DNA from 3 places in the Mesorhizobium sp. B2-3-10 genome. Region 2 is predicted to be linked to each of the others. Evidence: predicted binding sites of a transcription regulator. Region 2 holds the regulator's gene; each other region holds the start of a gene.
What was found. Region 2 encodes PhoB, which activates phosphate uptake and scavenging genes when phosphate is short. Its sites were predicted from a motif close to TGTCATNNANCTGTCAT; they were not measured.
Positions count from the first base shown of each region.

Region 1 (6,931 bases), 610 kb from region 2:
TCGACATTTCCATGCCGGGCGGCGGCCTGGCCGCGGTTGCCAGCATCCTTGCCGACCATCCCGCCCAGAAGATCGTCATGCTGACCGTTTCTGAGGCGAATGCCGATGTGACCAAGGCCTTGAACGCCGGGGTGCTCGGCTATGTCCTCAAAGGCGTCGGATCGCGCGCGCTTGCCGATATCCTGCGCAACGTGGCGGCCGGCGAAAGCTATCTTTCGCCGATGCTGTCGGCCCGGCTGCTTTCCGACGTGCAGTCCTTGCAGCCCGCCAACGGCGTGGCGGACCGGCTGCGGCAACTCACCGGCCGGCAGACCGAAATACTGCGGCTGGTGGCGGAGGGACTGAGCAACAAGGAAGTCGCCTTGCGCCTGGAGCTGCAGGAGAAGACCGTCAAGCATCACATGACGGGGGTGCTGTCGAAACTCAGCGTGCGAAACCGTACTGAAGCGGCCCTCATCATGCGCGAGTTTCGCGACCGCGACCGTTCGTAGCCATCGCGGAACGCCGCGAAACGAGGTCACCTCCGCCGGGGGGCGGCGGAGGTGACGTGTGAGGCCGGTCGTTGCCTGTTGACCAGCTTCACAAGGCCGAAATTCATAGGGCCGAAATTCAAAGAGCCTTGAGACGGCTGGCGTCGGCCGGTGTGGCGCGGCGATCGACGATCGTGCGGCCGAGCTTATCCTTCATGCTGAAACGGCCGTTCTCGATCGTTTCCGTCAAGCCGTCAGGGTGCTGAACTGTAATGTTGCTGCCGTCCACGTCGACCGTGTCGCCGGTCGTGGCGTTGACATGGCTTGTGCTCTGGTTGCCCTGGCCCTTGCCCTTTCCGCTATTCCCGCCGCCGCTGTTACCGCTATTGCCGTTGCCGCTGTTTCCTCCGTTGCCGCTGTTGCCGCCACCGCCATTCCCACCGCCGTTGCCACCGCCACCGCCGTTCCCACCCTTGTCGGCATGTGCGGTCGCGGCATCGATTCCAGGCACGAAGCCATGGAAGACGATTCCATAGGGAGCGATGGTCAGCGCCAGGACGGCCGCCGATCTGAGAGCCAGACGGCAACAACGGGCCGTGATCGATCCACGCATACTGACCTCCGTCGATTGAGCCGGCGCGCCCACCCCAACGTTGCAGTGCAACAACATCGCCGAAAGACGTGGTGACCGGAAGCGCCCTCCGACCGTTGCGTTTGTCCACCAGGACCTTTGCAGGCGCAAGGTTGGACCAAAGTCCCAGTCGAGGCGTGAAAAATCGGCCTCGTGAGCGAGCGGCAGCGGAGATACCATGTCACGAAAATGTGATCGGCCTGACGTAAGGCGGTCGAACAGGCAACAAGCTCCAGCCAAAACCCACCAGAGGTTCCCATGACCGAACATCGCTCCCCCGACGCCCGATTCCGCACCAGCCTGCTCGAGGAAAACGAAGGCCCGGCCAACAATCCCAGCGAGAACCGAACCATGGGCGAGATCATCGCCGCGCGGTTCTCGCGCCGTGGCTTCCTCAAGGGTTCGCTTGCCGTTTCGGCGATCGCCGCCACCGTCAGCCCGCTGGCCATGATCGCCGCCGACGATGCCCGCGCCGCGGAAGGCTCGGCGTTCAAATTCGACGAGCTGGAGGCCGGTATCGACGACAAGCACCACGTCGCGCCGGGTTACGACGCCGACGTTTTGCTGCGCTGGGGCGATCCGCTGTTTGCCGATTCGCCGGAATTCGACCCGACGAAGCAGTCGGCGCAAGCCCAAGCCAGGCAGTTCGGCTACAACAACGACTATGTCGGTTACATCCCGCTCGATGGCTCGGCCGAACATGGCTTGCTGGTGGTCAACCACGAATACACCAACCCGCATCTGATGTTCCCAGGCATCGTCAAGATTGTCGAGAAGGACGGCAAGAAGTCGGCCGAGGTGGCGCCGCTCTCGAAAGAGCAGGTCGATGTCGAGATGGCCGCCCATGGCGGCACCATCGTCGAGATCCGCAAGGGTGGCGGCAAATGGCGGGTGGTTCGCGACGGCAAGCTCAACCGCCGCATCACCGCAAACACCGAAATGGCGCTGTCGGGCCCGGTTGCCGGCCATGACCGCGTCAAGACCAATGCCGACCCGTCCGGCGTCAAGGTGTTCGGCACCATCAACAATTGCGCCGGCGGGGTCACGCCCTGGGGCACCTATGTGATGTCCGAGGAGAACATCCATGGCTATTTCTCCGGCGAGCTGCCGGAGGGCCACAGGGAGGCCGCCAACTACAAGCGCCTCGGCATTCCGGAAGGCGCCTATGAATGGGGCGCGCATTATGACCGTTTCAACCTGGCCAAGGAGCCGAACGAGCCCAACCGCTTCGGCTGGATCGTCGAGGTCGATGTCAACGACCCGGCCTCGGTGCCGCGCAAGCGCACCGCCATGGGCCGCTTCAAGCATGAGGGCGCCGAATCGATCGTCGCCAAGGATGGCCGCGTCGTCTTCTATCTCGGCGACGACGAGCGCTTCGACTATGTCTACAAGTTCGTCACCAAGAGCATGTTCAACGCCGGCGACCGCGCGGCCAACAAGGATCTGCTCGACGACGGCACGCTGCATGTCGCCAAATTCGCGGAGAACGGCTCGGTCGAATGGATGCCGATCGTGTTCGGCCAGGGGCCGCTGACGGCGGAAAACGGTTTTGCCGGCCAGGCCGACGTGCTGATCGAGACACGTCGCGCCGCCGACCTCCTTGGCGCCACCAAGATGGACCGGCCCGAAGACATCCAGCCCAATGCCAGCAACGGCAAGGTCTATGTCATGCTGACCAACAATTCCAAGCGCAAGGCCGATCAGGTCGACGCCGCCAACCCGCGTGCCGAAAACGCCTTCGGCCACATCATCGAAATCGTCGAGGACGAGGGCGATTTCGCCGCCACCAAGGGCAAGTGGGAAGTGCTGCTGAAATGCGGCGACCCATCGGTGGCCGCCGTCGGCGCCACCTTCTCCACCGCGACGACGGCCCATGGCTGGTTCGGCATGCCCGACAATTGCGCGGTCGATTCGGCCGGGCGCCTGTGGGTCGCCACCGATGGCCAGGGCCCGAAGGCCACCGGCCGCACCGACGGCCTGTGGGCGGTGGACACGGAAGGATCGGCGCGGGCGACCTCGAAGCTGTTCTTCCGCGTGCCGATCGGCGCCGAAATGTGCGGCCCGCTGTTTGCGCCGGACGACCAGACCGCCTTTGTCGCCGTCCAGCATCCGGGTGACGGCGGCGAGGATTGGGAAGCGTTCGGCCGGCCCTCCTATTACGAGGACCTGTCGACCCGCTGGCCCGATTTCAGGCCCGACATGCCGGTGCGGCCGGCGGTGGTCGCCATCACCAAACAGGGTGGCGGCAAGATCGCCGTCTGAGGTCGGGCAAAAATGAGAGGGGCTCCGGCGATCCGGGGCCTCTCTTTTGTGCGATATCATATTCAAGCCTCGGGAAAGATTGGCAATTTACATTTGGCGCCCTAGATCGTGATCAGGAGATCATCGCCATGCCCAAGTCGATCTACGACCGTGGCCTGCTCAAACCTGACGAAGTGGCCACCTTGCAACGTGTCTTCGACGAGGCCTGCCGCCGACGGCAAGCGCATCCCGAATCCGTCGAGGCGCGTGAATTGGCGCTCACCTTACTGGCCCTCTACAATGCCGGCATGGTCGACGAGGAGATGCTGACCGAGGCTGTCGGTTTCCGGCGGCTGGAGCCGAAATCGGCGTGACGCCGACGGCAAATGTTGTCCTATGCGGTCGCTCAGCGTGAGGCGCCGGAGGGGCGGGATGAGCCGGCGATCCGCGCAGCTATCGCCTTGGCCAATATGCCGGCATTGGCAAAGCAGCCGCGGATGCTCGGCCGCATGCCGGTGAACCACAGGCCGGGCAGTTTCGGATCGGCCTGGCCGCCGTTGAAGAGCGGAACGCCCTTCTCGTCGAGCACGCCGAGATTGCCGACCATCCGCTCCAGCCCAGTGCGGTAGCCCGTCGCCGCAATGACGATGTCGGGAGCGATCAGGCTGCCATCGGCCAGGATGACGCCGTCGCGGGTGAACTCCCGTACCCCGGGCACCACCACGATCCTGCCCGATTTGATGGCATCGACGGCGCCATCGTCGGCGGCGATCGCGGTATAGTCCGAGGTCAGGCGGCTGGCGCCGCCCGCGGGCGCGGGCGGCACGCCGAATTTGGTGAGATCGCCGAATACCAGGCGCTGCGTCACCGCCATCACCGCATCGGCGACGCGCAGCGGCAGGCGCGCCATGAGCGGCGAGAGGCGGTGCACGGCGATCTTGCCGACCCGCTTGGGCAAAAGGGCGGGGCCGTTGCGGGCCGACAGCCAGACAGCGGCGGTATCGACACCGGCCAGATGATTGAGTGCGTCGAAGCCCGAATTGCCGGCGCCCACAACCAGCACCTTCTTGCCCGCATAGGCCTGGGCATCGCCAAAATCCGCCGAGTGGATGATCCGGCCCGCGAACGCCTGCATGCCCGTCCACTGCGGCGTGAAGGGTTCCCGGTCGCGGCCGGTGGCCACAACGACATGGCGCGCCAGGCGCGAGCCGGCGCTGGTTCGCACGACCCAGTGATCGCCCCTGAACGTGATGGACTCGACGGAAACGCCAAACTCCACCGGCAAACGGTTCGCCTCATGGAAATCGTTCATATGGCGGATGACGACGTCCCGGTGCGGAAAGGCAGGGGTGCCCTTGGGATAGGCAAGGCCAGGCAGTGCCGAGAGATCGCGGTGGGTGTTGAGGTGCAGCTGCTCGTGGCGCCGGCGCCAGGGCTCGGCCAGCCGGCTTTCCTTCTCCAGGATCGCCGTCGCCACGCCGGCCTTCATCAAGGCCCTCGCGACGGCCAGCCCGGCGGCGCCGGCGCCAACGACGATCGCCGGCTCGACCGTCACCGCCTGCTCCACCATCGATCTGCTTGTCGTATCAGCCATTCACTCTCGAACCCCATTCGCGCTCGCGGCGGCCCCTGAAGGCTCGCAGGCCGCTGTAACAGTTTGATCGCGCGCAGGACCCGAACGGCAACTCGATGCCGATCTTCGATGGTCCCGCGCCGAGGCGGCTTCGCTTCCGGAGCATTCCGCCGCCCATCGGAAACAGCCGGTCGCGGCACCGCGTCAAAACCACGACATCGAGCGCATTACCCGCTTCCGTTCGAATACATCCAGCCCTATATGGCATATCGGCGGCATCGGCGATAATCAGGTCGCGGCAAAGTGATTGATTCGAGGTCCGGGGGCTGGCGGATCTCGTCACGGACGCGGGCATTCGAAACTGGCAACCCGATTTCGGCTACCCTGCGAAAAATCAAGACGCCGTGGCGCGTCTTGCGTGTCGTCGGACACGTCGCGCCATGGACGGCACGCGGAATCTCGACCATGCCCTCCTTGCGGATCTATTTCGACAACCTCCTTGAGGGAGCCTCGCCCAAGGTCGAGCGCCGGGCGCTGACGCATGTCGAACGGCTGGCGCTGGTGCGCCGCCATGGCGACTTCTCGCTCGCCTATTCCACCGCCGTGCAAAGCAAGCTTTCCTATTTTGGCGATGCCGACGGTTACATCGCCTTCGGCACCAAGATGAGGCATCATTTCGCGCTCGGCGATCCGGTGGCGGCGCCGGATCGGCGGCCCGATTACATCAGGCGCTTCGTCGAGAGCGCTGGCGGCCCGTGGTTCGTGCAGATCGGCGAACAGACCGCCCAGGTCCTTGCCGGCCTTGGCTACAAGATCAACCGGCTGGGCATCGACACGCGCCTCGCTCTGCCCGACCATGACTTTTCCGGCAAGCGCAACGAAACGGTGCGTTATTCCGAGCGCTGGCTGCTGAAGAAGGGCTTTTCGTTCGAGGAGGACAAACGCACGATCCACCTCGACGAGATCTCCCGGCTGTCTCAAAACTGGCGCGGCGACCGTATCGTCAAGCGATGGGAGATGGGTTTCCTCAACCGACCGTTTTACGATCAGCTCGGCACCGATATGCGCCGTTTCGTGCTGCACGGCCCCGATGGCGACCTCGTCGCCTTGCTCGATTTCGATCCGATGTTCGCCGACGGCAAGGTGATCGGCTACACCACCGCCTTCAAGCGCAAGCACATCGATGCCTCGCCGCATGCCGAGATCGGCCTGACCAAATTCGCCGTCGACCGCTTTCGCGAGGAAGGCATTTCGGTGGTGACGCTCGGCCTGTCGCCGCTGCTCGATGTCGGCCCGAGCGGATTTGCCGAAAGCGAGTTCTGGCGCAACGCCTTCCAGCGCGCCTACGACTCGCCCTGGGTCAACCGCCGCAGGTTCAACCTGCAGGGACAGGCGGCATTCAAGCGCCGCTTCCACGGCGCCGAGGAACCGGTCTACATCGCCTTTCGCGAGGGGACCTACATCGAGATGCTGGGGTTGCTGCGGCTGGTCAAGGCCATTTGAGGCCTCTCTCACGACTTTAGGGCCGCGTCAGTTCCTCAGCCGGTAGCCGGTCCGGAAGATCCAGGCGACGATCGCGATGCAGACGGCCAGGAACACCAGCGTCATGCCGAGGCTGACGACGACCGAGACATCGGCCTTGCCGTAGAAACTCCAGCGGAAGCCGCTGATCAGGTAGACCACCGGGTTGAACAGCGTGATCGTCTTCCAGATGCCGGGCAGCATGTGGATCGAATAGAAGCTGCCGCCGAGGAAGGTCAGCGGGGTGATGATCAGCAGTGGCACCAGTTGCAGCTGCTCGAAGCTTTTCGCCCAGATGCCGATGATGAAGCCGAACAGGCTGAAGGTCACCGCCGTCAGGATCAGGAAGGCGAGCATCCAGAACGGATGTTCGATGTGCAGCGGCACGAACAGCGAGGCCGTGGCCAGGATGATCAGGCCGAGGATGATCGACTTGGTCGCGGCGCCGCCGACATAGGCGATGACGATCTCCAGGTAAGAGACCGGCGCCGACAA
Region 1 covers NZ_VFVT01000001.1:394,480-401,410, reverse strand. Annotated here, with positions in the region: gene FJ943_RS02025 (response regulator transcription factor) at 1-491, shown strand, start outside; gene FJ943_RS02020 (hypothetical protein) at 610-1,083, opposite strand; gene FJ943_RS02015 (PhoX family phosphatase) at 1,360-3,363, shown strand; gene FJ943_RS02010 (hypothetical protein) at 3,492-3,716, shown strand; gene FJ943_RS02005 (NAD(P)/FAD-dependent oxidoreductase) at 3,749-4,936, opposite strand; gene FJ943_RS02000 (phosphatidylglycerol lysyltransferase domain-containing protein) at 5,381-6,418, shown strand; gene FJ943_RS01995 (ABC transporter permease) at 6,446-6,931, opposite strand, start outside.
Region 1: a site for PhoB is predicted at 1,281-1,297, ahead of FJ943_RS02015 (PhoX family phosphatase). Genes of this name have one in related genera too.

Region 2 (6,931 bases):
GAAGCCGTCGGCGATCTCTACACTTCCTCGTTGGTGGCGCTCGGCCTGATCCTGTTCGTCATCACCTTCCTCATCCTTGCCGTCGCCCGCTACATGCTGATGCGCATCGATGCCCGTACCGGAGTCTGACCGATGTCGACAGCCGCATCGCTTCACCAGAGCCGCAAGCGCAAGAACGGCGTGATGATGACGCTCTGCGTCATCGCCGCCGGCATCGGCCTTGCCTGGCTGGCGCTGATCCTCGGCGCGCTGCTCTATAAGGGCCTGTCGGGCGTTTCGCTCTCAGTGTTCACGGAAATGACCCCGCCGCCCGGTGATGCCGGTGGCCTGCTCAACGCCATCTACGGCAGCATCGTGATGACCATTATCGGCATCGTCGTCGGCACGCCGATCGGCGTGCTGGCCGGCACCTACATGGCCGAATATGGCCGCTTTTCGAAGCTCACCACCGTGGTGCGCTTTATCAACGACATCCTGCTGTCGGCGCCCTCAATCATCATCGGCCTGTTCGTCTACGAATTGATGGTACGGCCGATGGGGCATTTCTCGGCCATCGCCGGTGCCGTGGCACTGGCCATCCTGGTCATTCCCGTCGTGGTGCGTACCACCGAGGACATGCTCAACCTTGTGCCGAACGCTTTGCGCGAGGCCGGCACGGCGATTGGCGCGCCGCGCTGGGTGGTGATCCGTTCGGTGGCCTACCGCGCGGCGATGTCCGGCATCGTCACCGGCATATTGCTGGCCATTGCCCGCATTTCCGGCGAGACGGCGCCGCTACTCTTCACAGCGCTCAACAACCAGTTCTGGTCGAGCAATCTCAATGCGCCGATGGCCAGCCTGCCGGTGACCATCTTCCAGTTCGCTCTCAGCCCTTACGAGGAGTGGCAGCAACTGGCGTGGACCGGCGCACTCATAATCACATTGACGGTTCTCGCGCTCAGCATCTTTGCGCGCAGCCTGACCGGACGCAGAGAGGACAAATGAGCCAGATGTTGTCTCCAGACATGACGATTGCGACAGAGGCAGCCGCCAAGGCGAAGATCGAGGTCAAGAACCTCAATTTCTACTACGGCCAGTCGAAGGCGCTGAAAGACATCACCTTGTCGCTGCCCGAGCGCAGCGTGACGGCCTTCATCGGACCGTCGGGTTGCGGAAAGTCGACGCTGCTGCGCGTCTTCAACCGCATCTACGAGCTCTACCCCAAGCAGACCGCCGAGGGTCAGGTGCTGCTCGACGGCCAGAACGTTCTCGACCGCTCGCAGGACCTCAACCTGTTGCGCACCAAGATCGGCATGGTGTTCCAGAAGCCGACGCCGTTCCCGATGTCGATCTATGAGAATATCGCCTTCGGCGTCAGGCTCTATGAGAAGATCGGCAAGGCCGAGATGGACGGCCGTGTCGAGCAGGCGTTGAAACGCGCCGCGCTGTGGAACGAGGTCAAGGACAAGCTCAATGCCAGCGGCCTCAGCCTGTCGGGCGGCCAGCAGCAGCGGCTTTGCATCGCCCGCACCGTGGCGGTCAAGCCGGAGGTCATCCTGCTCGACGAACCGGCCTCGGCGCTCGACCCATTGTCGACCGCCAAGATCGAGGAATTGATCGACGAGTTGCAGGCCGACTACACGATCGTCATCGTCACCCACAACATGCAGCAGGCCGCGCGCGTCTCGAAGCAGACGGCTTTCATGTATCTGGGCGAGCTGGTCGAATTCGACAAGACCGAGAAGATCTTCACGTCGCCTCGCGAGAAGCGCACGCAGGACTACATCACCGGCCGCTTCGGCTGATCTCACGCATACGAGGACCAGGATCATGGCCGAACACACAGTCGCAGCCTTCGACGAGGATCTCGGACAGATCAGCAAGCTGATCAGCGACATGGGCGATCTCGCCGGCACGATGGTCGGCGGCGCCACCAAGGCGCTGCTGAATTCCGACAACGCGCTGGCACAGCGCGTCGTCTCCGACGACGCCATCATGGACGCGCGCCAGCGCGAACTCGATGATCGCGCCATCACCCTGATCGCCAAGCGCCAGCCGATGGCCGACGATCTGCGTCATGTCGTCGGCTCGATCCGCATGGCGGGCGATCTCGAACGCATCGGCGACCTTGCCAAGAACATCGCCAAGCGCGTCGGCTCGGTAGGCCTCACCGCCACGCCGCGCGACTTGTCGCATTCCATCGACTCCATGGCGCAGCTGGTGCTGATCCAGGTGCAGGGCGTCGTCGAGGAATATGCGGCCGGCGATGCCGCCGCCCTCGCCAAGCTCAGGAATGACGACGAACGCATCGACGTCAAATACACTTCGGTCTTCCGCGAACTCCTGACTTACATGATGGAGGATCCCCGCAACATCACGGCTTGCACGCATCTTTTGTTCTGCGCCAAGAATCTCGAACGCATCGGCGACCATGTGACCAACATCGCCGAGAATGCGTATTATGTGCTGACCGGCACGCAACTGCCCGCCAACCGTCCGAAGCAGGACGAGACGGCGATGTCGGTGCCGGCGGCTTGACGGCAGGGATGATCGATCGATGATCGCGCCACGCATCATGGTGGTGGAGGACGAGGAGCCGCTGGGCGTGCTCCTCCGCTACAACCTGGAGTCCGAGGGTTACCAGGTCGAGGTGGTGACACGCGGCGACGAAGCCGAGATACGCCTCCAGGAAAACGTGCCCGACCTGCTGGTGCTCGACTGGATGGTGCCGGCGGTTTCCGGCATCGAACTCTGTCGGCGCCTGCGCATGCGGCCCGAGACGGAGCGACTGCCGATCATCATGCTGACGGCGCGCGGCGAGGAGAGCGATCGCGTGCGCGGCCTCTCGACCGGCGCCGACGACTATCTGGTCAAGCCGTTCTCGACGCCGGAATTCATGGCCCGGGTCAAGGCGCTGCTGCGCCGCGCCAAACCGGAAGTGCTGTCCAGCGTGCTCAAGGTCGGCGACATCGTGCTCGACCGCGAATCGCACCGGGTCTATCGCAAGAAGAGCGAGATCCGGCTCGGACCGACCGAGTTCCGGCTACTCGAATTCATGATGCGCCATCCCGGCCGCGTGTTCTCGCGCAGCCAGTTGCTCGACAATGTCTGGGGCGAGACGATCTACATCGACGAGCGCACCGTGGATGTGCATGTCGGCCGCCTGCGCAAGGCGGTCAACAATGGCCGCATGCCCGATGTGATACGCACCATCCGTGGCGCAGGCTACGCAATCCGCGAGGATTGAGATCAGGCCACGTTCTTGCCGGATCTCACCTGCACGCCCGGCGCGAAAATCTCCTGGTCGACGAAGGTGAGCGCGCGCATGGCGCAGCCCTCGCGGATCAGCGGCAATTCGTTCGGCTCTGTATCGAAGGAAATCGATTTCGAATGCTGGCCGCCGGCGGTCTGGGCGATGGCCTCGCGCAAGGCCGGCTCGATCAGATCGAAGGCGGCGGCGCTGACGCCGACCATCGCAACCGGCGCCGGATCGATCAGCGCGAACAGGCTGCCAAGGCCATAGCCCAGCGCCTCGCCGGCCTTGCGATAGGCCTCGCGCTCCGGTCCGTCTCTTTCGCGCGCCGTAGCCGCCAATGCGCGCATGTCGGCGTCGCTGACGTCGACCGGTTTGGCGTCCTCACCCAGCTGTCCTGCATTACGCCAGATGGCATAGTTGCCGGCATAGGCCTCGACGCAGCCGCGCCGCCCGCAGCGGCAGAGCGCGCCGCCGGGGCGATGGATCATGTGGCCGAACTCGCCGCCCGAGGAATGGGTGCCGGTGAACAGCTCGCCCTTCAGCACCAGCCCCATGCCGATGCCGTGCGAGAGCAGGATGGCGATGAAGTCGTCGCGGTAGCGCTCGGGGTCGCGCCAGCGCAGCGCCACAGCCATCATGTTGCAGTCGTTCTCCATGGTGGCGGGGATGCCGAATTCGGCTTCGAGTATGTCGGCGAAGGCAATGTCCGTCTGCGGCGTGATCGGCGACCACAGCATGGCGCGCGCCTCGGTGTCGGTGATACCCTGGATCGCCAGCGCGATGCGGGCGATGCTGGCGACGTCGAGGTCGGGATCTTCGAGGCGGCGGCGGACGATGGCCACGCATTCGCCGATCAGCGCCTCGCGGGACATGGTCAGCGTGTCCAGCCGGCGCTGCTCCTCCGATATCACCTGGCCGGCGTAGTCGATGACGGCGACGGAGAGGAAATTCAGCGACAGCACCACGGTCATGACCGCCGCGGCCTCGGGGTTGAGACCAAGGCCAACCTGCGGCCGGCCGCGTTTCAGTGAGCCGGCCTCGTTCGGCTTGCCTTCGCTCAGGATACCTTCGCCGATCAGGTCGGCTGATATCGCCGATATGGTCGAGTGGCTCAGGGCGGTGGTGGCGGCGATCTCGGTGCGCGAGGGCTGGCCACCCCGGCGCACGGCTCCAATCACCATTGCGCGGTTGCGCCGGCGCAGATCGTCGTGGCGGATTCCGACCGACATGATTTCCCTCCCCGTCGCCGCGGTTCTTGACGCCCCCTCGAACACCTCCGGCAACGGGTCGAATACTGGCAGAAGCGGCTGGGGCTGTCATTTATTTATTGCGGGGCTCGAAAAAAGGCTTCCGGCACCTCAAAATCCGTCAGAATCGATGTTGACAGTGTTCCGGCGATGGACCAGTGTTTTTTCGAGGCTCGAAAAAATTAGGGCCTTTGTGCCGGCCTTAGGGCCAGTTTGGTCGCGCCACACGCGGGCGCAGGGAGGATATCATGAAGAGATTCACAGTCGCCATTCTGGCGGGTGTCGCCATGTCGCTGACGCTGGCGTCGGTCGCGCAGGCAAAGGACAAGGTCATCGGCGTGTCGTGGTCCAACTTCCAGGAGGAGCGCTGGAAGACCGACGAGGCGGCCATGAAGAAGGCGATCGAGGCCGCGGGCGACAAGTACATTTCCGCCGATGCGCAGTCCAATCCCGGCAAGCAGCTGACCGATGTCGAGAGCCTGATTTCGCAGGGTGCCAATTCGCTGATCATCCTGGCGCAGGACGCGTCGGCCATCGGCCCGGCGGTACAGAAGGCGCTCGACGAGGGCATTCCGGTCGTCGGCTATGACCGCCTGATCGAGAACAAGGACGTCTTCTACCTGACCTTCGACAACAAGGAAGTTGGCCGCATGCAGGCCCGCGAAGTGTTCAAGGTGAAGCCTGAGGGCAATTACGTCTTCATCAAGGGCTCCGGCGCCGATCCGAATGCCGACTTCCTGTTCTCGGGCTCGATGGAAGTGCTGAAGGCGGCCATAGACAGCGGCAAGATCAAGAATGTCGGCGAAGCCTATACGGACGGCTGGCTGCCCGCCAACGCCCAGAAGAACATGGAACAGTTCCTCACCGCCAACGACAACAAGGTGGACGCCGTGGTCGCCGCCAATGACGGCACCGCCGGCGGCGTCGTCGCGGCGCTGACGGCGCAGGGGCTCGCCGGCACCGTGCCGGTCTCCGGCCAGGACGGCGACCACGCCGCGCTCAACCGCATCGCGCTCGGCACCCAGACCGTGTCGGTGTGGAAGGACGCGCGCGAACTCGGCAAGAACGCCGCCGAGATCGCCTCGCAACTCGCCGACAGCAAGAAGATGACCGACATCGCCGGCGTGAAGGACTTCACGACGCCTGGCGGCAACACCGTCAAGTCGCTGTTCCTGACCCCGGTGGCCATCACCAAGGACAATCTCAACCTCGTCATCGACGCCGGCTGGATCAAGAAGGACGAAGTCTGCACGGGCGTTGCCGCGGGCAGCGTCGCGGCCTGCAACTGAGCTTGATCGCCTGAAAAGTCGGAAACGCCGCGGCGTGGAACGGTCAGTGTTCTGAACACTGGCCGTTCCAATTTCCTTGTCTTCGCAATTCCGGACAAAAACCCTTACGCACTTTTCCTGGAATTGCTTCCAAGCCGCGGCGTTTTCCCGACAAGATTTGTGTTTCCGCCGCTGGCGGCTAACTTCTGGGCTCTGGTCCGGCTCCGCGTCAGACGGCAAGCCGCTGGGAGGACATCATGACCGACACGACCTCAACCTCGCAGGCCGATACGGCGCGTGCGTCGGAACTCGGCGCGGTCGCGCGTTTCCTGAAGGCGACCGAGATCGATACCCGCATGCTCGGCATGATCGGCGCGCTGCTGCTGATCTGGGTCGCGCTGCATGTGATTTCGAGCCTGCGTCTTGGTGTCAATCCGCTCGATTTCGACAGCCGCACGTTCCTCACGCCACGCAATCTGTGGAACCTGTCGGTGCAGACGTCCGCGGTCGCCATCATGGCCTGCGGCATGGTGCTGGTCATCGTCATGCGCAACATCGACCTGTCCGTCGGTTCCGCCGAGGGCTTGATCGGCATGGTCATGGGCTTTGCGCAGGTACATTTCCTGGTTCGGTTCGTAGGACTTGAACTCGGCAACCCATGGATCTGGGTCCTGGCACTGGTCATCGGTCTGGCGCTCGGGCTTTTGATCGGCGCCTTCCAGGGCTTCGTCATCGCCTATCTCGAAGTGCCGGCCTTCATCGTCACGCTGGGTGGCCTGCTGGTCTGGCGCGGCGCCGCCTGGTGGGTCACGTCAGGCCAGACGGTGGCACCGCTCGACGCCACGTTCCAGCTTATGGGCGGCGGACCGGCCGGATCGATCGGCGCCACCTGGAGCTGGGTCGTCGGCATCGTCGCCTGCCTGGCCGTCGTGTTCGCGCTGTTCAACGGGCGGGTCCAGCGCAAGCGCTTCCGCTTCCCCCTGCGGCCGATCTGGGCCGAGACGCTGCTCGGCGTCGTCACCTGCGCCGTCATCATGGGCGCGGTCTGGCTAGCCAACTCCTATCCATGGCCGATCGGGATCGTGAACCGGTACGCGGCCGCCAACAACATCACCGTGCCGGAGGGCGGGCTGTTCATCGCCCACGGCATCGCCATACCGGTGCTGATGGCGGTCGCCGTC
Region 2 covers NZ_VFVT01000001.1:999,719-1,006,649, forward strand. Annotated here, with positions in the region: gene pstC (phosphate ABC transporter permease subunit PstC) at 1-129, shown strand, start outside; gene pstA (phosphate ABC transporter permease PstA) at 133-984, shown strand; gene pstB (phosphate ABC transporter ATP-binding protein PstB) at 981-1,784, shown strand; gene phoU (phosphate signaling complex protein PhoU) at 1,810-2,517, shown strand; gene phoB (phosphate regulon transcriptional regulator PhoB) at 2,537-3,226, shown strand; gene FJ943_RS05115 (ROK family protein) at 3,229-4,464, opposite strand; gene xylF (D-xylose ABC transporter substrate-binding protein) at 4,731-5,771, shown strand; gene FJ943_RS05125 (sugar ABC transporter permease) at 6,008-6,931, shown strand, end outside.

Region 3 (6,931 bases), on a different contig from region 2:
CCGCGGCGGCGGCCAGGGGGCAGGAAGACAGAACCCCTATGGCGCTTCGCGCTTCGACAATATCGGCGGCACTTCGGGCGGCGGGGAAAAATCCGGCGCCTTCTCCAACACCTATTCGACGCCGGGTTGGCAGCGTGCGCAGGCCAACCGCACCGAGGCGACCGACCGCAACTGGGGCACGCGTTCGGGCCATCAGGTCGAACGCATCGGCTATGGTGAAACAGACTCCGGCTACGGCGCCGGCCGCACCAGCGTCAAGGGCCGCACCATCGACGGTGAACTGGTCGCCAAGTCCGTCTCCGACACGCCGTCCGCCTTTAGCGTCGGCGACCGCGTCTTCCACCAGAAATTCGGCAACGGCAACATTTCAGCCATCGAGGGCAACAAACTGACCATCGATTTCGACAAGGCCGGCCAGAAACGCGTGCTGGACGGGTTTGTAACCGGGACAATAAAATAAACTGGATAGGTCGACAAAACATGTCCCTTGAAGACGATTTGACTAAACTATTTAAAGCAAAGGCGGCTGGCCCTTTTCTATTTGTTGGATCTGGTTTTTCTAGAAGATACTTGGGCCTCGAGGATTGGTCAGGATTGCTAAGGCGATTTTGCCGCGGCGAGCAACCATTTGAGTTTTATCTTGCGTCGGCCGATGGAGATCTGCCACTCGCTGCCAAATTGATCGCAGAGCAGTTCAATGAGTTTTGGTGGACAGCCGAGGAGTTCAAAGAAAGTGTATCCAAGAATAAATCAAAGATAAAAGGAATAACATCCGCCCTCAGGATCGAAATTTCCAATTACTTATTGAAATTAGATCAAAACACAGCAAAAAAATCCGAATACGAAGCTGAAGTAAAACTACTTTCGTCCCTAAACGTTGACGGCATAATAACTACAAATTGGGATCCATTTCTAGAGCAAGTTTTTCCAGATTATAAAATTTACGTGGGTCAGGAGGAGCTACTTTTTTCTAATCCTCAGGAAATCGGCGAGATATACAAAATTCATGGATGCGCTTCTCGCCCAGAATCTCTCACACTAACATCCGATGACTACCATGATTTCAACAACAAGAATGCCTATCTTGCTGCGAAACTAATCACAATTTTTGTTGAACATCCGGTCGTTTTTATAGGGTATTCGATATCTGATCAGAACATTAGTATGATGCTGCGATCAATTTCATTATGCATAGGAAAAGAAAACGTTGAGAAACTCAGAAGAAATTTGATATTTGTTCAGAGATCAAACGGAACAGAGAAAGACAGCATTTCTGACACGTATATATCTATTGATGGAGTACAAATACCACTTGTCCTTGTAAAAACAAATGATTTCACTCAGATATACCGATCACTAGAATCGACCAAGAGAAAGATACCAGCTAGAGTTCTGAGATATTGCAAAGAGCAGCTTTACGAGCTGGTGAAATCTTCTGAGCCAGAAAAGAAAATTTGTGTAGTAGACATCGATGAAATCGATAGAAAGGAAGATGTCGAATTTCTGGTGGGAGTGGGAGTTGTATCGCAACAGCAAGTTCCGATTTCAGGCATAGGTTATGCCGGCATAGATGCGAGGGATCTGATCTCAGATTTGCTTTTCGAAGATCGAGGGTACGACCCGAAGCAAGTTATCGAACAATCAATAAAGATCGCAGGCCGAAATACGAAAAATGTTCCTGTCTTCAAGTACTTGCATGCTTGTGGCACTAGGACTAGAGGCGAATATTCGAAATCAGGATACAACCTTGACAAATGGGTTAACAGGCCGCCTAAAGATTTCAAACTTGGAATGTACGCAAAATCCTTTTTGTCCAAATACAGAAGCTTTAAATTGGAGGAAATATTAGGAAAACGCACACCTGAGAACGCGGCAATATACATTCCATTTTTGAAAATTGACGAAATTGACCTAGATAAACTGCAGTCATTTCTCATCGAGAATTTTGATAAAACCGACTACTCGAAATCAAATTACGCAAGTTATTTTCGGAAGCTTTGTTCCTTTTACGACAAGCTGAAGTGGGGGTTCTGACAACGGGCTTTGATCCCGCTGAAATTGGGATAGATGTATCAGGTCGGTGGACATTCAGATTCGCTCAATCCACCTTCTTCTCGCCCTTCTCCCCGGCCTTCACGATATCCCCCGTCGTAAACAGGATTTCCTTCAGTTCCACGCGCCAATCCGTCTTCTGGCGCAGCAGGAATTCGAGGTCCATGCCGAAATGCTTGAACTCCTCGCTCTGCGCGTTCTTCATGATCGCCTTGGCCTGCGGGTTCTTCTCGACCGACATGCGCTGTTCGTACCAGCTGATCGCTTCCGCCTCCTCGATCAGCGAGGTGATCATGCGGGCAAAGGTCCGCACTTCCTGCGACAGTTCTTCCGGCGGTTCGTGGTACTGGTCGAAACCCATGTCGTCCTCCCTCAACGGCTCGCGGATGGAGCCAGGCATTGGCCCGCATCCATGAATGCGTGGGACGCGCCGCGGGTTCCGGGATCACGGCCACAATTCGGGATGATGGATCCGCGAACTATCTCACGACACCGGCGCAGCGCCGCCCTCTTCCGTGCGCCGCGCGATGAACGCGTCGAGCACGCCTGACGTGGCGGCCGCCGCGGCCGGCGGCTCGAAATCGGCAAGGGTGCGCTTCCAGATGCCGGTGGCGCGTTCGGTGGCGGTCTTCGAGCCGCTTTGCGTCCAGTTGCCGAAATTCGACCAGTCGGCCACCAGCGGCTCGTAGAAGGCGGTGCGGTAGCGCGCCATGGTGTGGCCGGCCGAGAAGAAGTGGCCGCCCGGCTGCACTTCGGCGATTGCCTCGAAGCCTATTGCGTCGTCGTCGCCGGGGGTCGCCGCACAAAGTTCCGCGACCGTCTGCAGCGCCTCGATGTCGGTGACCAGCTTTTCCAGGGAAACGCTCAAGCCCCCTTCCAGCCAGCCGGCCGCGTGGATGCAGACGGTGGCGCCCGCCAGCACCGAGCCCCACAGCGCGAACTGCGTCTCGTGCGCGGCCTGCGCGTCTGAAATGTTGGCCGCGCTGCCGCCGCCCGAGCGCCAGGGCAGACCGGTGAAGCGCGCCAGCTGGCCTGCGCCCAGCGTGGCTTTGACGTGCTCCGGCGTGCCGAAAGCCGGTGCGCCCGATTTCATGTCGACATTGGAGGAGAAGGAACCATAGACCACCGGCGCGCCCGGCCGCACGATCTGCGCCAGCGTCAGCCCGGCCAGCGCTTCGGCATGCTGCAAGGTCAGCGCACCGGCCACGGTGATCGGCGCCATCGCACCCGCCAGGCAGAACGGCGTGACGATCAGGACCTGGCCCGCCTTGGCGAAATCGATGATGCCTTGCGCCATCGGAATGTCGAGCTGGCGCGGCGAGTTGGTGTTGATGACGGTGTAGCAATGCGCGCCCGAGCGGAACTCGTCCTCGGACAGCCCGCGCGCCAGCCTGATCATCTCGAAACTGTCATCGACCTGCGGCGTGCCACGCGCGAACACGAACGGAAATTTGTCCGACAGAGTCAGCTGCGCCCGGTTGACGGCATAGTGGCGGAAACGATTGTCGATGTCCTGCGGTTCGATGCACGGCCCCAGCATGTGCAAGACGTCGAAATGCTGCACCAGCTTGATCAACTCCTCGAAGGCGACCAGCGTCCCGGGCCGCCGGCCGCGCTCGAGATCGGTGACATTGGGCGCGCCGGAGCCCGCCAGGAATGTCATCGAGCCCAGTTCGAGCGACAGGTCGCGATCGCGCGCTCCGGCATAAGCGTGGATCGATCGCGGCGCCGAGGCTAAGGCTGCCGCCACCATGTCGCGACCGATGCGCACCATATCGGTGTCGGGGTCGACCAGGGCGCCGGCGCGGGCGAGCACCTCGCGCGCCTCGGGCAGCAGCACCTTGATGCCCAATTCTTCCAGCACGCGCAGCGCCGTGCCGTGGATCGACGCCACCTGGTCGTCGGAAAAGATCGGCTGCGGCAGGAATGGGTTCTTCAGCGACCGGTAATTGGGCTTACGGCTTGATTCGCTGCCTGCCTCGCCCATGCGTCCGCGCCGGCGTTCGCGCCTGGTATCCCGTGCAGCGTCATCGACCATCAGAAACTCCTCCTCATTGCCGCATCGCCCTGCCCTGGGGACCGTAGGGCGAAGCCGCGATGACCCGCGCCGTCCGTTCGACGCCGACAATGTGCACGCAAAGCGCCATCCCCTCCCCGGCGAAATCGTCGTCCACCAACGCCAGCGCGACGCTCTTGCCGATCGTGGTAGCCAAATCCACCCGAGGCGCCGACAAAGCCGCCCCCGATAACCACTGCGCGATAGTGCGGCTTCAAGGCCTCCGCTCGGCGGTCAGTTCGAAGCCGGCATCATATCCGTACTAGACATAAGTGTCTATTACGCCAGAGACGCTCCATGGGCGGTCACCAATTCCCGCTCTCCTGGTTTTTATCTGCACATGGAGAGACCGGCGGACCCGTATGGCGCACTGTCACGCAAGCATCATGTTGACGCCTTAGATCGCTTTCGGGGAGGCACGCGCGGCATCATCGATGCGGCACCTCTTTTTCATTTTTCCTTCGGCCGCTCCGGCGTGCTTCGTCATAAAGAGGATTGTCCATGAAACACCTGTACCGAACCGCCTCGCTCGGCGTCGCGCTGGCCTTGTTCACCGCCCTCACCCCGGCGCTTGCCGATGGCGTGGCCTATATCAACAAGGGCCTTGTCGGCGTCGGCCGTATCCCGGCCGACCAGCGCGACAAGTTCGGCGAGACCTTCGGCTCAGGCTCGGGCATGGCGATCGACATTTCGGGCTGGACGCATGATGCCGGCACCTACAAGGGATCGCTCTGGCTACTGCCCGACCGGGGCTACAATGTCGCCGGCACGACCGACTACCGGCCGCGCCTCAACACCATCACCATCGAGTTCACGCCTGTCGCGCCGGGCGCTGCTCCCGCAGCCGGCCAGGAGCAGACGGGCGTCAAGGCGACGCTTGCCGACACCATGCTTCTCACCGACGACAAGGGCGCCGATGCCACCGGCCTCGATCCGCTGTCGGACGTACGCGCCGCGGCCGGCGACATGCCCATGCTGCCCGTCGCCACCAATGGCAAGCTCGCGCTCGACAATGAAGCCATCGTACGGCTGCCGGACGGCTCGATGTTCATCTCCGACGAGTACGGCCCAAACATCTACAGGTTCTCCGCGCAAGGCCGCCTGATGTCGGCGACCCAGCCGCCGGCGGCTCTCGTGCCGATGCGCAAGGGAGCGCCGAACTTCTCCTCCGACAATCCCGGGCCGGGCGCCACCGACCCTGATCCGAAGGATCCCGAAACCGGGCGCCAGAACAACCAGGGCCTCGAAGGCATGGCGATGACGCCGGACGGCAAGTTCCTGATCGCCGTGCTGCAGTCGGCGCCCCGGCAGGATGGCGGCGATTCACCCTCGACACGGCAGAACACGCGGGCGCTGGTCTACGATGCTTCCGACCTCGCCCATCTGAAGCTCGCGCATGAATATGTCGTGCCGCTGCCGGTGTTCAAGGATGCCAAGGGCAAGACCAAAATCGCCGCGCAGAGCGAGATCGTGGCGCTTTCGGACACATCCTTCCTGATGCTGGCGCGCGACAGCGGCAACGGCCAGGGCCTGAAGAAGGGTGACGCTTCGCTCTACCGCCAGATCAACATCGTCGACGTCTCCGGCGCGACCGACATCGCGGGCGGCGCCTTCGATGCGGCCGACAAGCCGGTCGCCCCCAAGGGCGTGCTTGATCCCTCGGTGACGCCGGCCAAGCTGACGCCGTTCATCGACATCAACGACGCCACCGCGCTTGGCCACTTCGGCCTGCACAATGGCGGCGCGAAGGACCACAACGAGCTTTCGGAGAAGTGGGAAGCCATGTCGTTGGCCAGCGTCCTCGATCCGAAGCTGCCCGACGACTATTTCCTGTTCGTCGGCAACGACAATGACTTCCTCGCCCAGGACGGCTTCCAGGTCGGCGCGCCTTACAAGGCCGATGACGGCGCCGATGTCGACACCATGTTCCTGGTCTATCAGGTCACGCTGCCGGGTCCCGGCAAGAAGTAAGGATCACTGCTCAAGCGGGCGCGCCTGGCGCGTCCGCCTGTGCAGGTCGTGAAGGCCTACTTCAGGAATTCCGCGTCCTTCGGCACACCGGCATCGATCGGCTCGGCCGTCCTGCTCGACACGGCGATGATCTTGCCGGCGGCCGACAGGTTGGGCCGCACGAAGACCTGAGCGGGAGGTCGATGACGTCCTGGTTCATAAGCGCACGCAGCCGGACGACGCGTTCTTGCCGATCGAATTCCGTTCCGGCGAGCCTGACCGATCGACGGTCACTGCGCCTCGGCGCAGGGTGCATCTCGGTCCGGCCTGCGGTATCGTCGCGGGCCAGAGTCACATTTGCCAGGTTGGCCGCCATGGACGAAAAAATGCCCGCACGCCGGCGTACCGGCGACCTGACCAGCGGCCCGATCCCGCGCACGCTGCTGCTCTTCGCCTTGCCGGTGCTCGGCTCCAACGTGCTGCAATCGCTGAACGGCTCGGTCAACGCCGTCTGGGTGGGCCGCTTCCTCGGCGAGTCGGCGCTGACCGCGACATCCAACGCCAACCTCGTCCTGTTCCTGATCCTCGGCACGGTGTTCGGCATCGGCATGGCGGCCACAATCCTGGTGGCGCAGTCGGTCGGCGCCCGCGACCTGCCCGAGGCGCGCCGCATCGTCGGCACCAGCGCCACCTTCTTCTTCCTCGTTTCAGTGATGTTCGCGGTCTGCGGCTGGATCTGGGTCGACGCCATCCTGGGCGCGCTCGGCACGCCGGCCGACGCCTTGCCGCTCGCACGCTCCTACCTGCGCATCATCTTCGTCGCCGTGCCGATGATGAACCTTCTGTCCTTCGTCATGACCGTGCTGCGCGGTG
Region 3 covers NZ_VFVT01000010.1:168,938-175,868, reverse strand. Annotated here, with positions in the region: gene FJ943_RS25930 (UvrD-helicase domain-containing protein) at 1-460, shown strand, start outside; gene FJ943_RS25925 (SIR2 family protein) at 481-2,034, shown strand; gene FJ943_RS25920 (hypothetical protein) at 2,099-2,413, opposite strand; gene FJ943_RS25915 (trimethylamine methyltransferase family protein) at 2,537-4,090, opposite strand; partial or broken gene FJ943_RS25910 (glycine cleavage T C-terminal barrel domain-containing protein) at 4,104-4,275, opposite strand; gene FJ943_RS25905 (esterase-like activity of phytase family protein) at 4,610-6,079, shown strand; gene FJ943_RS25895 (MATE family efflux transporter) at 6,445-6,931, shown strand, end outside.
Region 3: a site for PhoB is predicted at 4,480-4,496, ahead of FJ943_RS25905 (esterase-like activity of phytase family protein). Genes of this name have one in related genera too.